One region of the Shewanella sp. 0m-6 genome, then DNA from elsewhere that is predicted to be linked to it. Evidence: predicted binding sites of a transcription regulator. Region 1 holds the regulator's gene; each other region holds the start of a gene.
What was found. Region 1 encodes NrdR, which represses ribonucleotide reductase genes. Its sites were predicted from a motif close to AAACACNANATNTNGTGTTT; they were not measured.

Region 1 (4,291 bases):
GCGGCAATTCTACTTGATTCGATACAGAACTTAAATCTGAATTCGAGCAGTTTCATTCACAGTTAACGCATAAATCTGTTAGCTAGGTATTGGTGGTTATTTATACCGATTAGTGCTTTTTACGAAACTCTCTCATCTAGAAATGCAAGTAATTTCATGTTGTAAATACTGGGATTGTGATCGAATGCGCTGTATCATACCGCGCAACCCTACTAGAAGAATTTTACAGCTGGAGTGAGTAATGCTGAAAAAAGATATGAATATCGCGGATTACGATCCACAACTATTTGCAGCAATTGAAGATGAAACGCGTCGTCAAGAAGAGCACATCGAACTCATTGCTTCAGAAAACTACACTAGTCCTCGTGTTATCGAAGCTCAAGGTACACAGCTAACTAACAAGTACGCTGAAGGTTACCCAGGTAAGCGTTACTACGGTGGTTGTGAGCATGTAGATATCGTTGAAGAATTAGCTATCTCGCGCGCTAAAGAGCTATTTGGCGCTACATACGCTAACGTTCAGCCACACTCTGGCTCACAAGCAAACGCAGCTGTGTTTATGGCATTGCTACAAGGTGGCGATACCGTTTTAGGCATGAGCCTAGCCCACGGTGGTCACTTAACTCACGGTTCTCATGTGAGCTTCTCTGGCAAGCTATACAATGCTGTTCAGTACGGTATCGATGAATCAACAGGTAAGATTGATTACGCTGAAGTTGAGCGTCTTGCTTTTGAGCACAAGCCTAAGATGATTATTGCGGGTTTCAGCGCATATTCGGGCATTGTTGATTGGGGTAAATTCCGTGAAATCGCTGATAAAGTAGGTGCATACCTGTTTGTTGATATGGCGCATGTTGCAGGTTTAGTTGCCGCGGGGATCTACCCGAGCCCTATGCCACACGCTCACGTTGTGACAACAACAACGCATAAGACACTAGCTGGCCCACGTGGCGGCTTGATTCTATCTGCGATTAACGATGAAGATATCTACAAAAAGCTAAACTCTGCGGTATTCCCAGGCGGCCAGGGTGGTCCTTTAATGCACGTTATTGCTGCTAAAGCCGTTGCATTTAAAGAAGCACTAGACCCTGAGTTCACGACTTACCAAGAGCAAGTGGTTGTTAACGCTAAAGCGATGGCGCGTACGTTCATTGAACGTGGCTATGATGTGGTATCTGGTGGTACTGAAAACCACCTATTCTTGCTTGATTTAATCAGCAAGGACATCACAGGTAAAGATGCTGATGCCGCTCTTGGCAATGCTAACATTACCGTTAACAAGAACTCTGTACCAAACGACCCTCGCTCACCATTTGTGACCTCTGGTCTGCGTATAGGTTCACCTGCAATTACCCGTCGTGGATTTGGTGAAGAAGAATCGGTGCTGTTAACTAACTGGATGTGTGACATCTTAGATGACATTTCAGATCTTGCCGTTAGCGAACGGGTTAAGAGTCAGGTTCTGGAATTGTGCGCTAAGTTCCCTGTTTACGGTTAACCTTAAGCGTTTAATCAGGTAGACTCCTATGGCCGCATTTATGCGGCCATTTTTGTTATTATTCGAGCATACTTTTGATTCGAGCCTACTTTCTGAGGTTTTGCTAAATTCAGTGAGTGAAACTACCTAATTTCTAACCGGAGGCTAAATGCATTGTCCATTTTGCAGCGCAACTGACACAAAAGTGATTGATTCGCGATTAGTCGCTGACGGCCATCAGGTTCGTCGACGTAGAGAGTGTGTTCAATGCCATGAACGTTTTACTACCTTTGAAGGTGCCGAGCTTGTGATGCCTCGCGTAGTGAAACAAGATGGCAGTCGCCAGCCGTTTGATGAAGAAAAATTACGTGGTGGCATGTTAAGAGCCGTAGAGAAAAGACCTGTGTCTATGGATCAAATTGAACAGGCATTAACTAAGATTAAATCGACTTTACGCGCGACGGGTGAGCGTGAAGTTAAATCAGAAATGATAGGTAATCTGATGATGGACCACTTAGTCAACTTAGATAAAGTTGCCTATATTCGTTTTGCTTCTGTCTATCGTGCCTTTGAAGATGTTTCAGAGTTTGGTGATGCAATCGCTAAACTGCAAAAATAACCTATGCTACATGGGCTAAGCCAACCGCTTAGTCCTCAAACAATCGAACAATCGGAATTGCCGCCATTATGTGGTCTATCGAAGACAGTCAAATGATGAGCCTGGCCATTGAATTGGCACAAAAGGGCATTTACACCACTCGTCCAAATCCTTGTGTTGGCAGCGTTATCGTCAAAGATGGCGAAATTGTTGGCGAAGGCTACCATATTCGTGCTGGCGGTCCTCACGCCGAAGTTTACGCCTTAAATATGGCTGGAATCGATGCCAAAGGGGCTACCGCCTATGTCACGCTAGAACCTTGCAGCCACTATGGCCGTACGCCTCCTTGTGCTAAAGCATTAATCGAGCACGGTGTAAGCCGTGTTGTCATTGCCGTTACCGACCCCAATCCACAAGTGTCTGGTCGTGGCATTGCCATGCTGCGAGAGGCTGGCATTCAAGTCGATGTGGGCTTGATGACCGAAGAAGCGAAGCAAGTTAACCTAGGCTTTTTAAAGCGAATGGAGAAAGGCTTGCCGTGGGTCACGGTTAAGCTTGCTGCGAGTATCGATGGTAAGACTGCGCTGTCTAATGGTGTGTCAAAATGGATAACGGGACCTGAAGCGCGCAGCGACGTTCAGCGGCTTCGTGCGCGCCATTGTGCATTGGTCACAGGTGTTGAGACGATACTTGCTGATGATCCGAGCCTCAATGTGCGTCATAGCGAATTAGGCTCGCTTGCACACCAGTTAGCCCCAGCAGAAATTCATCAACCACTGCGGGTAGTATTAGACAGTCAAGCACGCCTTGGCGCTGAGCTAAACTTATTTAACACAACAAGCCCAATTTTGTTGGTGTCGACAATCGCGTACCCCGAGAATGTGAAAGCAGCTTGGCCAGCTCATGTGACTCATCAAATTTTGCCCGCGGTTGATTCTCGTATTGACCTGCAAGCCTTGTTGGGTTTATTGGGGGAGAGTTGTAACTCAGTACTCGTTGAAGCTGGGGCAACACTCGCAGGGGCCTTTGTTAACCAAGAGCTTGCAGATGAAATCGTGCTGTATCAAGCGATGAAAATCTTAGGCTCTCATGGGCGTAATTTGCTCGCGCTAGATGATTTTCAAGCCATGATGGACATACCGCGCCTCAACCTAATCGATGAGCGCAAAGTGGGTAAAGACACCCGCTTAACGTTAAGAGTGAGTAATTAGTTTATGTTTACTGGGATTATTGAGTCAGTTGGTCACTTAAGAAAAGTGCAGCGCCGTGGTGATGATATTCGTTTAACCGTCGCCAGCGGAAAACTGGATTTGTCAGATGTTAAACTTGGCGACAGTATTGCCACCAATGGTGTGTGTTTAACCGTTGTTGAGTTAATGAGCGACGGTTATGTGGCAGATATTTCAGCCGAAACAGTCAATTTGACGGGGTTCTCTCATTATCAGGTTGGAAAAGCCGTTAACCTTGAAAAAGCCGTTACCCCCACAACCCGTTTAGGTGGGCATATGGTCAGTGGTCATGTTGATGGTATTGCCCATGTGGACGACAGACAGTTTCGGGGCCAAGCGATTGAGTTTTGGCTAACACCACCTGTAGAACTGGGCCGCTATATCGCCCATAAAGGTTCAATTACAATCGATGGTGTGAGCTTAACCGTTAATGAAGTGCAAGGGCATAGATTTAGGCTGACCATAGTACCGCACACTGCAGGTGAAACGACCTTAGTGGATTTGAAGGCCGGCGACAACGTTAATATTGAAGTGGACTTGATAGCCCGTCATTTAGAAAGGCTAATGAGTTACGGCACCCAAGAGCAAGAGAGCAGCCCCAAGTCAGAAGTGACTATGGAATTGTTAGCTCGCTCAGGTTTTTTACGATAAAGACTGGCTTAAGGCGGATTTGACGATTAAATTTGTCTTAATCAAGTCTATATACAATCAAGAATAATCATTACATTAGATACTGGTTTAAGTTCATCGTTATTGACGCATGTAACTTAGAATACAGTGAGAAAAATAAAGGTCTGAACATGGCGTTACATAGTATAGAAGAGATCATCGAAGATATTCGTCTAGGTAAGATGGTGATCTTGATGGATGACGAAGACAGAGAAAATGAAGGCGATCTGATCATGGCTGCCGACATGGTGACGCCTGAAGCTGTGAATTTCATGGCGACATTTGGCCGTGGCCTTATCTGCCAAACATTGACTAAAG
Region 2 (4,291 bases), on a different contig from region 1:
ATTGACTAAGTCGACAATTTCCTGCTGCTGAGCCGTTAAACTGCCTAAAGTGTAGCCAGTCCATAGCCAAATATCTTTACCAGGGCATTGCTCCCTCACCTGCTTAACTAGCGACAAAATTGCTGTCAGGTTTGCAGGAAACAGAGGGTCGCCACCGGATAACGATAATCCACGGCGTTTAATACGTTCATCATTTAAGTCATCAATAATACGCTGTTGCATCTGTTCATCAAAAAGGTGACCAGAACAAGGGTTCCAGGTGGATTGGTTATAACAACCACGACATTGGTGCTCGCACCCCGACACGAAAAGGGTCGCACGAGTACCGGGGCCATTAATTACATCTGTCTGATAGTATTGATGATAATTCATATTAAACTCGTTTCAGCTAGAATTTTGCTTTAACTAGAAAACAAAAAGGTGCTGAACACAGCACCTTTTATGTACACAAACCCAATATCTACAGGCTAAGCCATTTGCATGCTAAGCCCCTAGTATTTTTATTATAAATGCTTAACGCGGCGCTTAACTTCTTCTTGCTTACCATAGTTAAACGGTCTTGCATCTGGGCTACCTAAATAACCACATACACGGCGCGTCACAGACACACGGCTTGGTTCATGGTTGCCACACTTAGGGCACGTAAAACCTTTACTAGTACAGCTAAACTCACCGGTATAGCCACAGTCGTAACACTCATCAATAGGCGTGTTAGTACCGTAATATGGCACTCTGCTAAAACTGTAATCCCATACGTTCTCTAACGCTTCTACGTTATTTTGCATGTTAGGGAATTCGCCATAACAGATGAAACCACCGTTCGCTATCTCTGGGTATGGCTGTTCAAAATCAATCTTATCGTAAGGGTTCACTTGTTTTTCAACGTCCAAATGGAAGCTGTTTGTGTAGTAACCCTTTGCGGTAACGCCATCAACCACACCAAATATCTTGGTATCAAGTGCGCAGAAGCGGCTACACAAGTTCTCACTTGGCGTGCTGTACAGGCTGAATGCGTAACCTGACTCTGCTTTCCAGCTGTCGGTGGCTTGTTTCATGTACTTAATAACCGCAATGGCTTTTTCACGTAGCAGTTCGCTGTCGTAAACATGCTCGTCTGTGCCATAAAGCGCATTAATAGTTTCATGCAGACCAATATAGCCTAATGAAATTGATGCACGACCATTTTTGAAGATCTCAGAAACATCATCATCAGCTTTTAGACGCACACCACACGCACCTTCCATATATAGGATAGGGGCAACGCGCGCTTTAACACCTTCAAGACGAGAGATACGAGTGTCCAAGGCCTTACGGGACATGGCTAAACGCGCATCTAAAATACGGTAGAACTCTGCTTCATCACCTTTTGCTTCAAGCGCAATACGTGGCAAATTCAAACTCACAACACCTAAATTGTTGCGGCCTTCATGCACAAGCTCACCATCTTGCTCAAAGGTTCCTAAGAAACTACGGCAACCCATCGGCGTCTTAAATGACCCTGTCACCTTCTCAACTTGTTCATAGTTAAGAATATCTGGGTACATACGCGTGGTAGCGCACTTAAGTGCCAACTGCTTAATGTCGTAGTTACAATCGCCGGTTTTATGGTTAATGCCATCGCGAATAGCAAAAACAAGTTTTGGGAATACCGCTGTTTTACGATTTTTACCTAAACCTGCAATACGCACTGTCATCATAGACTGCTGAATTAAGCGTGATTCCCAAGAGGTACCTAAACCGAAACCAAAAGTCACAAATGGGGTTTGACCATTTGCAGTATGTAGTGTGTTAACTTCATACTCTAATGACTGAAATGCATCGTGACACTCTTTTTCAGTTTGCGCAGTGGCAAACGCTTTTGCGTCGGTAATGCCCCAATTAAGCGCTACCTGGTAGTGCTTGTCGTAACTCTTCGCCACAAAGGGTGCCAATACCTCATCGATACGGTTAATCGTTGTACCGCCATAGATGTGGCTTGCCACTTGCGCAATAATTTGTGCGGTCACTGCAGTCGCGGTAGAAATTGACTTCGGGGTTTCAATTTCAGCATTACCCATCTTAAAGCCCTGAGTTAACATGCCGCTTAAATCAATAAGCATACAGTTAAACATCGGGAAGAATGGCGCGTAATCTAAATCGTGGTAGTGGATCTCACCAGACTCATGTGCGGCAACGACATCTTTAGGCAAAATGTGGCATTTTGCATAGTGCTTAGCCACGATACCCGCAAGCAGATCGCGCTGAGTTGGGATCACTTTAGAGTCTTTATTAGCGTTCTCATTCAACAAAGCCGCATTGCTTTGCTCAACTAAACCACGGATCTCTTTATTCAAGCGGCTGCTAACTTCACGATTGATATCTCTATCGTGACGGTATTCGATGTAAACGCGCGCCAAAGATTTATACGGCCCTTCCATGAGCAAGTTTTCAACGGTGTCTTGCAGATCATGGATATTAACTTCTGCTAACTGCGAAACACTTTCTCTCACATTTTCCGCAATCTGTTGTGCATATTCAGCGCACTCAATACCTGCCGAGTTAGCAGCTGCTATCACGGCGTCTTTAATCCTTGTTTCGTCAAAAGGCGTACGGTAACCATCCCGTTTAATAACCACTGGCATTGTATAAATCCTCTTCAGCTCGCTCATCAAAGCAACACTATATATAGTGCTACTTTTTCAATAAATCACAATATGTGGCGCATTAAGCTATAAAATAACGATAAGTACTTTGATCCAGATCATCATTTTAAAAGAGGAAGACAATAAGAAAACAGTTCTGCCTACAAAGCCACTGATCTCAAATTATGGCCTTGACGAACTCATGTAAGCGGGCTAGTGACAGTATAATTTAGGTATAAATTGTGGATAAAAATAGGCAGGTAAAATTCTTTATTCATTACGTGTGCCGCAACTTATTGGAAGCTTTAAAAAAGGGCGAGCGACAAGTAGCAATTGATCCTTCTCTTGCAGAAAGAATCCAGCTCAAAATGTATTCTCAACTACAAAAGTAAAATCACACATAGATAAATACTAATGCCTTTTGGCTAATGCAAGGTAGCTATTGAGCTGACCATTTTCTTGCTGATGTTCGCCAGTCATTGCAGCGAGCTGCATCAACGATTTCAACCCTTGATACTGGTTCTGTTGCACTTCCGTCAATGGCCTTTCAGATTGTAACAAGTCAGTAATTTGGCTCGAAACCCGGTTAGCCTTTTGTGCAACTAAAGGAGATTGCGATACATCCATTGCCCCCATGACCCACTTCGCGTTGTCTAGCAGCTCGGCAAGCTCTCGGTCTTGTTCGCTATTGGTTAACATACTGCGCTGTTCATCAATAAAGTCAGATAAAGGCTGCACTTCTGCTGGCGGGATGTCGAAACCGCTATTAGATAATCGGTTGAGCTGGCCTTCGCTGAGAATGCCATCTTGATAAAGACGTTGAATAAGGGACGGTAATTGTGCCGAAGTAAATTGGCCTCCTTTGAAGAAATCGTTAGCCATCGCCTCGATTTTCTGTGCTCTTTCTGCACGGCCAGATAATACCAGCGTATTATCATTTTTTGTCAGCTCCGTCGTTTCAGCTTGAGGCGCTGTCGCTCCTAGTGCAGCGACAGCCCCAGCACCGCCAACATTTGACTGGCCACTATTAACGCCATAAGTGTCTGATACCTGAGCATTACTATTAACTGCATTGCTGATACTGCTGAGTGGATTCATCGTCAAAAAGCCGGCGTAAAGAGAGTATAGGGATCTCTAAAGCATTTAACGTGCCGACTTGTTAACTAGAAAATCAACTGGTCATTTTTGCGTCAACGCATGGGTTAAGGACAAACATAACGTTCTAAGTTGTTCAACTTGCTCCGGGTTCATATCAACCTTTGCTAACAAGGTTTGTTTGAGCGCCAAGGCTTCAAGCTTAAGGCTATGACCGGCATCGGTTAACGCTATCACCTTTTTACGCTCATCGGTTTCATCAGCCAGTCGCTTTAGAAAACCTTTAGTCTCAAGTCGCTTAACGATAGGGGTCAACGTCCCCATATCGAGCCGGGTCGATTGTGATACCAGCGTCAAGCTTACTCTGTCTTGTAGCCATAATGACTGCATGACTAAATATTGTGGGTATGTCAGCTCATATTGCTCCAATAACGGACGGTAAGCTCTCATTAAGGCGTTGTTAGCCGTATAGAGCGCAAAGCAGACGTTATCAGAAAGACAATTGTTAGACGTGTCGTTTGAGTCGTTGTTGGTCACTGCTACTACACTTAGGCAAGTCAAAATTTTACTAATTT
Region 3 (4,291 bases), on a different contig from region 1:
GACCCTAACGGCGAATTTAAGCCACTGCATAACTTAAATCCACTTCGCCTTAACTATATTGACCAAACAGCAGGCGGCATTTTTGGTAAACAAATTCTCGATGTCGGCTGTGGCGGCGGAATTTTGTCTGAAAGCATGGCAAAAATTGGCGCTAACGTAACTGGCCTAGACATGGGTGATGAACCACTTGATGTCGCCAGACTTCACGCACTAGAAACAGGCGTCGAGATTAACTATGTAAAAAATACCGCTGAAGCACACAGAGACCAACACCGTGGTCATTATGATGTCGTCACTTGCATGGAAATGCTTGAGCATGTTCCTGACCCTAGCTCTGTTATTCAAGCTTGCGCCGATATGGTTAAACCAGGTGGTTTTGTGTTTTTCTCAACCATTAACCGCAACATCCGTGCCTATGTTGAAACCATTCTAGGTGCTGAATACCTATTAAAGATGTTGCCTGTTGGCACACATGATCATAATAAATTTATCAAACCATCAGAGTTAATTGGTTTGGCTGATAACGCCGAGCTATTTTGTACAGATGCTGTGGGTATTACCTATAACCCTATTACTGACATCTTCAGATACACCAAGAGCCTTGAAGTTAACTACATGATAGCTACGGTTAAAAATGACTAAAGCACAGGCACTTACTATTAAAGGTGTGCTATTTGATTTAGATGGCACACTCGCTGATACGGCACCAGAAATGATTGAGGCACTTAATATGGCTTTAGCCGCGAATGGTCACAGTCGTGTGCCATTTGAAGCCATTAGAGCGAGCGCCTCACATGGCAGTATCGCAATGATTAAAGCTGCCATCCCCGCCATTGATGACGCAAGCATTCCTTCATTACAGCAATCTCTTTTCGACAATTATGAGCTGATCAACGGAGATAATTGCGATTTATTTAAGGGGTTAGATAGGTTACTGGACACGCTTAGCCAGCTGTCAATCCCCTTTGGGGTCGTCACCAACAAGCCAGCGCGCTTTGCAAGGCCTCTACTAGATAAACTCGGTTTAACAGCAAAAATGCCTGCTGTGGTCAGCGGCGATACCACTCAACATTCAAAGCCCCATACAGCTCCTATGCTGTTAGCAGCACAGCAGCTTAGGGTTTTACCTGAGCATATTCTTTATTTAGGCGATGCTGAACGTGATCTTATCGCTGCTAAGGCGGCGAATATGATCTCAGGTTTAGCGGCCTGGGGGTATATCGGACCAGATGACGAACCGAGTCTTTGGCCTGCTGACTTAAGTTTTGAAAACGGTGACAGCTTAGCCGATTTTTTTTGCTATAAGCGCTAGCGTATTCACCCTTTATATGCTGCTTTAAAATCTTTGTTAATTAAGTTATTAAGCGTCATAAAAAAGTACTCAAATGATCGGTTAGGATCGCACAAGTTAGCAGCGATCTTATCGATCATTTTTATTTGCTCAAATATTACTCTTCACCGAGGAAATCAAATCAAAACAAGCTTTAAGGGTTAGCCATTACTAACAGGTTCAATTACCCCCAAGATATCCACAACTTGTCCAATAAATTCCCACTTGCAAAAATACCATAACCTCACTATCTTGTAGCTATTGAATCTCAAAACACCATATATTGTGTGTGAGTGACAATAACAGGCACTATTTAGTCGTTTGTGTCAACAAAAAGGAACTCTCCGTTTTTACGGTTAAAAACTGTTTGTTTACAGGGAAACGTAGGGTGAACCTGAACTGGTCACTTTCATAAATATAAAAATCAAGGTCTATCTTTAATGAATAGCAATATGACAGTCACAAAGCGTAGTGGCGAACGTGAGACTATCGATCTCGACAAAATCCATCGCGTTATTGAATGGGCGGCAAAGGGACTTAATAATGTCTCTGTATCAGAAGTAGAACTCCGTTCTCACCTGCAATTTTTCGACGGCATTGCAACTGAAGCCATCCATGAGACTATCATTAAAGCAGCAGCTGACTTAATTTCACCAGAAGCACCTGATTATCAGTTCCTTTCTGCACGTCTTGCTGTGTTCCATTTACGTAAGAAAGCCTTTGGCCAGTTTGAACCTCCTAAGCTTTATGACCACGTGGTCAATTTAGTTGAGCTCGGTAAGTACGATGCTCACATTCTTGAAGATTACTCTCAAGAAGAGATTGAAATTCTTGATACCTATATCGATCACTGGCGAGACATGAACTTCTCTTATGCCGCTGTAAAGCAGCTTGAGGGTAAGTATCTTGTACAAAACCGTGTTAGCCACGAAATTTATGAAAGTGCTCAGTTCCTGTATATCTTGGTTGCAGCTTGCCTATTCGCAAAGTATCCCAAAGAGACGCGCCTTAAGTACGTTAAAGACTTTTATGATGCAACTTCATTATTTAAAATTTCGCTGCCTACACCTATCATGGCAGGTGTACGTACGCCAACTCGTCAGTTCAGTTCATGCGTTCTAATTGAATGTGGCGATAGCCTAGATTCAATTAACGCGACCTCATCGTCAATTGTTAAGTATGTATCTCAACGTGCTGGTATTGGTGTCAATGCAGGCCGTATTCGCGCACTAGGTAGCCCTATTCGCGGTGGTGAAGCTTTCCACACAGGTTGCTTACCATTTTATAAGTACTTCCAAACAGCGGTTAAGTCTTGTTCTCAAGGCGGCGTACGTGGTGGTGCAGCGACCCTATTCTATCCAATGTGGCATCTTGAAGTTGAATCACTATTGGTATTAAAGAATAACCGTGGTGTTGATGATAACCGTATTCGTCACTTAGACTACGGCGTTCAAATCAACAAGGTGATGTATCAGCGCCTAATTCAGGGTGGTATGATCAGCTTATTTAGCCCATCAGATGTGCCAGGAATGTACGATGCATTCTTTGAAGATCAAGAAGAGTTCGAACGTCTGTACCTTAAATATGAAGCTGATAGCAGCATTCGTAAAAAACAGATAAAAGCTGTAGAGCTGTTCTCATTAATGATGCAAGAGCGCGCTTCGACTGGCCGGATCTACATTCAAAACGTTGACCACTGCAATACTCATAGTCCATTTGACTCTAAGGTTGCGCCTGTACGTCAGTCTAACTTGTGTCTTGAAATTGCCTTGCCAACTAAACCGTTAAATAACATTAACGATCCAGACGGTGAGATTGCACTTTGTACACTATCAGCATTGAACTTAGGTGCTATTAAGAAGTTAGAGGAGCTTGAGCCACTAGCTGATCTTGCCGTGCGTGCACTCGATAACTTACTTGATTATCAAGACTACCCAATCATCTCTGCTGAAAAAGCATCGATGAACCGCCGCACACTGGGTATTGGCGTAATTAACTTCGCTAATTACCTAGCAAAAGAAGGCGTACGTTACTCAGACGGTTCTGCTAACGGCATTACCCACAAGACTTTTGAAGCGATTCAATTCTATTTATTGAAAGCCTCTATGAAGCTTGCTCAAGAACAAGGTGCTTGCCCCTCGTTCCATGAAACAACTTATGCTAAGGGTATTTTACCGATTGATACCTACAAGCGTGATCTAGATAAGATCTGCGACGAGCCATTACATCTAGACTGGGAAACATTACGTGAAGAGATCAAGACACACGGTCTACGTAACTCTACCCTGTCAGCGCTAATGCCATCAGAGACCTCTTCACAGATCTCTAACGCTACTAACGGTATTGAGCCACCACGCGGTTTAATTAGTGTTAAAGCGAGTAAAGATGGCCAGCTAAAGCAAGTTGTACCTGACTTTGAAAAATATCAGTATAGCTACGAGTTATTATGGCAAATGCCTAATAACGATGGTTATTTGCAGTTGGTAGGATTGATGCAGAAATTTGTCGATCAGTCTATTTCAGCTAACACTAACTACGACCCGACTCGATTTGAGGGTGGCAGAGTACCCATGAAGGTACTATTGAAAGACTTATTAACCGCTTACAAATATGGTGTGAAGACACTTTACTATCACAATACTCGTGATGGGGCTTCAGATAGTCATGACGATATCACTGCCATTGAGAAAGAAGATGACAGTTGCGCTGGCGGCGCATGTAAGATTTAACCCAAGAGTTAATCATTAGTATTAAACGTTAATTTAAGGGGGCTTAGCCCCCATTATCGGAAGATAGAAAAATGGCCTATTCAACATTTTGTCAAACTCCTAACAACGCAATGCTAGAGCCTATGTTTCTTGGGCAGTCAGTTAACGTAGCGCGTTATGATCAACAGAAATATGAAGTTTTTGAAAAGCTGATCGAAAAGCAGCTTTCGTTCTTCTGGCGTCCAGAAGAAGT

Region 2: the regulator NrdR is predicted to act here: its motif matches at 2,654-2,673, upstream of nrdD (anaerobic ribonucleoside-triphosphate reductase).
Region 3: the regulator NrdR is predicted to act here: its motif matches at 1,602-1,621, upstream of nrdA (class 1a ribonucleoside-diphosphate reductase subunit alpha).

The regions. Positions count from the first base shown of each region.
Region 1 covers NZ_JBRIMD010000023.1:28,836-33,126, forward strand. Annotated here, with positions in the region: gene glyA (serine hydroxymethyltransferase) at 242-1,498, shown strand; gene nrdR (transcriptional regulator NrdR) at 1,647-2,096, shown strand; gene ribD (bifunctional diaminohydroxyphosphoribosylaminopyrimidine deaminase/5-amino-6-(5-phosphoribosylamino)uracil reductase RibD) at 2,165-3,286, shown strand; gene ACVBJC_RS15825 (riboflavin synthase) at 3,290-3,955, shown strand; gene ribBA (bifunctional 3,4-dihydroxy-2-butanone-4-phosphate synthase/GTP cyclohydrolase II) at 4,105-4,291, shown strand, end outside.
Region 2 covers NZ_JBRIMD010000016.1:82,533-86,823, reverse strand. Annotated here, with positions in the region: gene nrdG (anaerobic ribonucleoside-triphosphate reductase-activating protein) at 1-372, opposite strand, end outside; gene nrdD (anaerobic ribonucleoside-triphosphate reductase) at 504-2,621, opposite strand; gene ACVBJC_RS13425 (hypothetical protein) at 3,033-3,719, opposite strand; gene ACVBJC_RS13420 (MarR family winged helix-turn-helix transcriptional regulator) at 3,801-4,253, opposite strand.
Region 3 covers NZ_JBRIMD010000002.1:20,850-25,140, reverse strand. Annotated here, with positions in the region: gene ubiG (bifunctional 2-polyprenyl-6-hydroxyphenol methylase/3-demethylubiquinol 3-O-methyltransferase UbiG) at 1-642, shown strand, start outside; gene ACVBJC_RS01730 (HAD family hydrolase) at 635-1,312, shown strand; gene nrdA (class 1a ribonucleoside-diphosphate reductase subunit alpha) at 1,771-4,059, shown strand; gene nrdB (class Ia ribonucleoside-diphosphate reductase subunit beta) at 4,131-4,291, shown strand, end outside.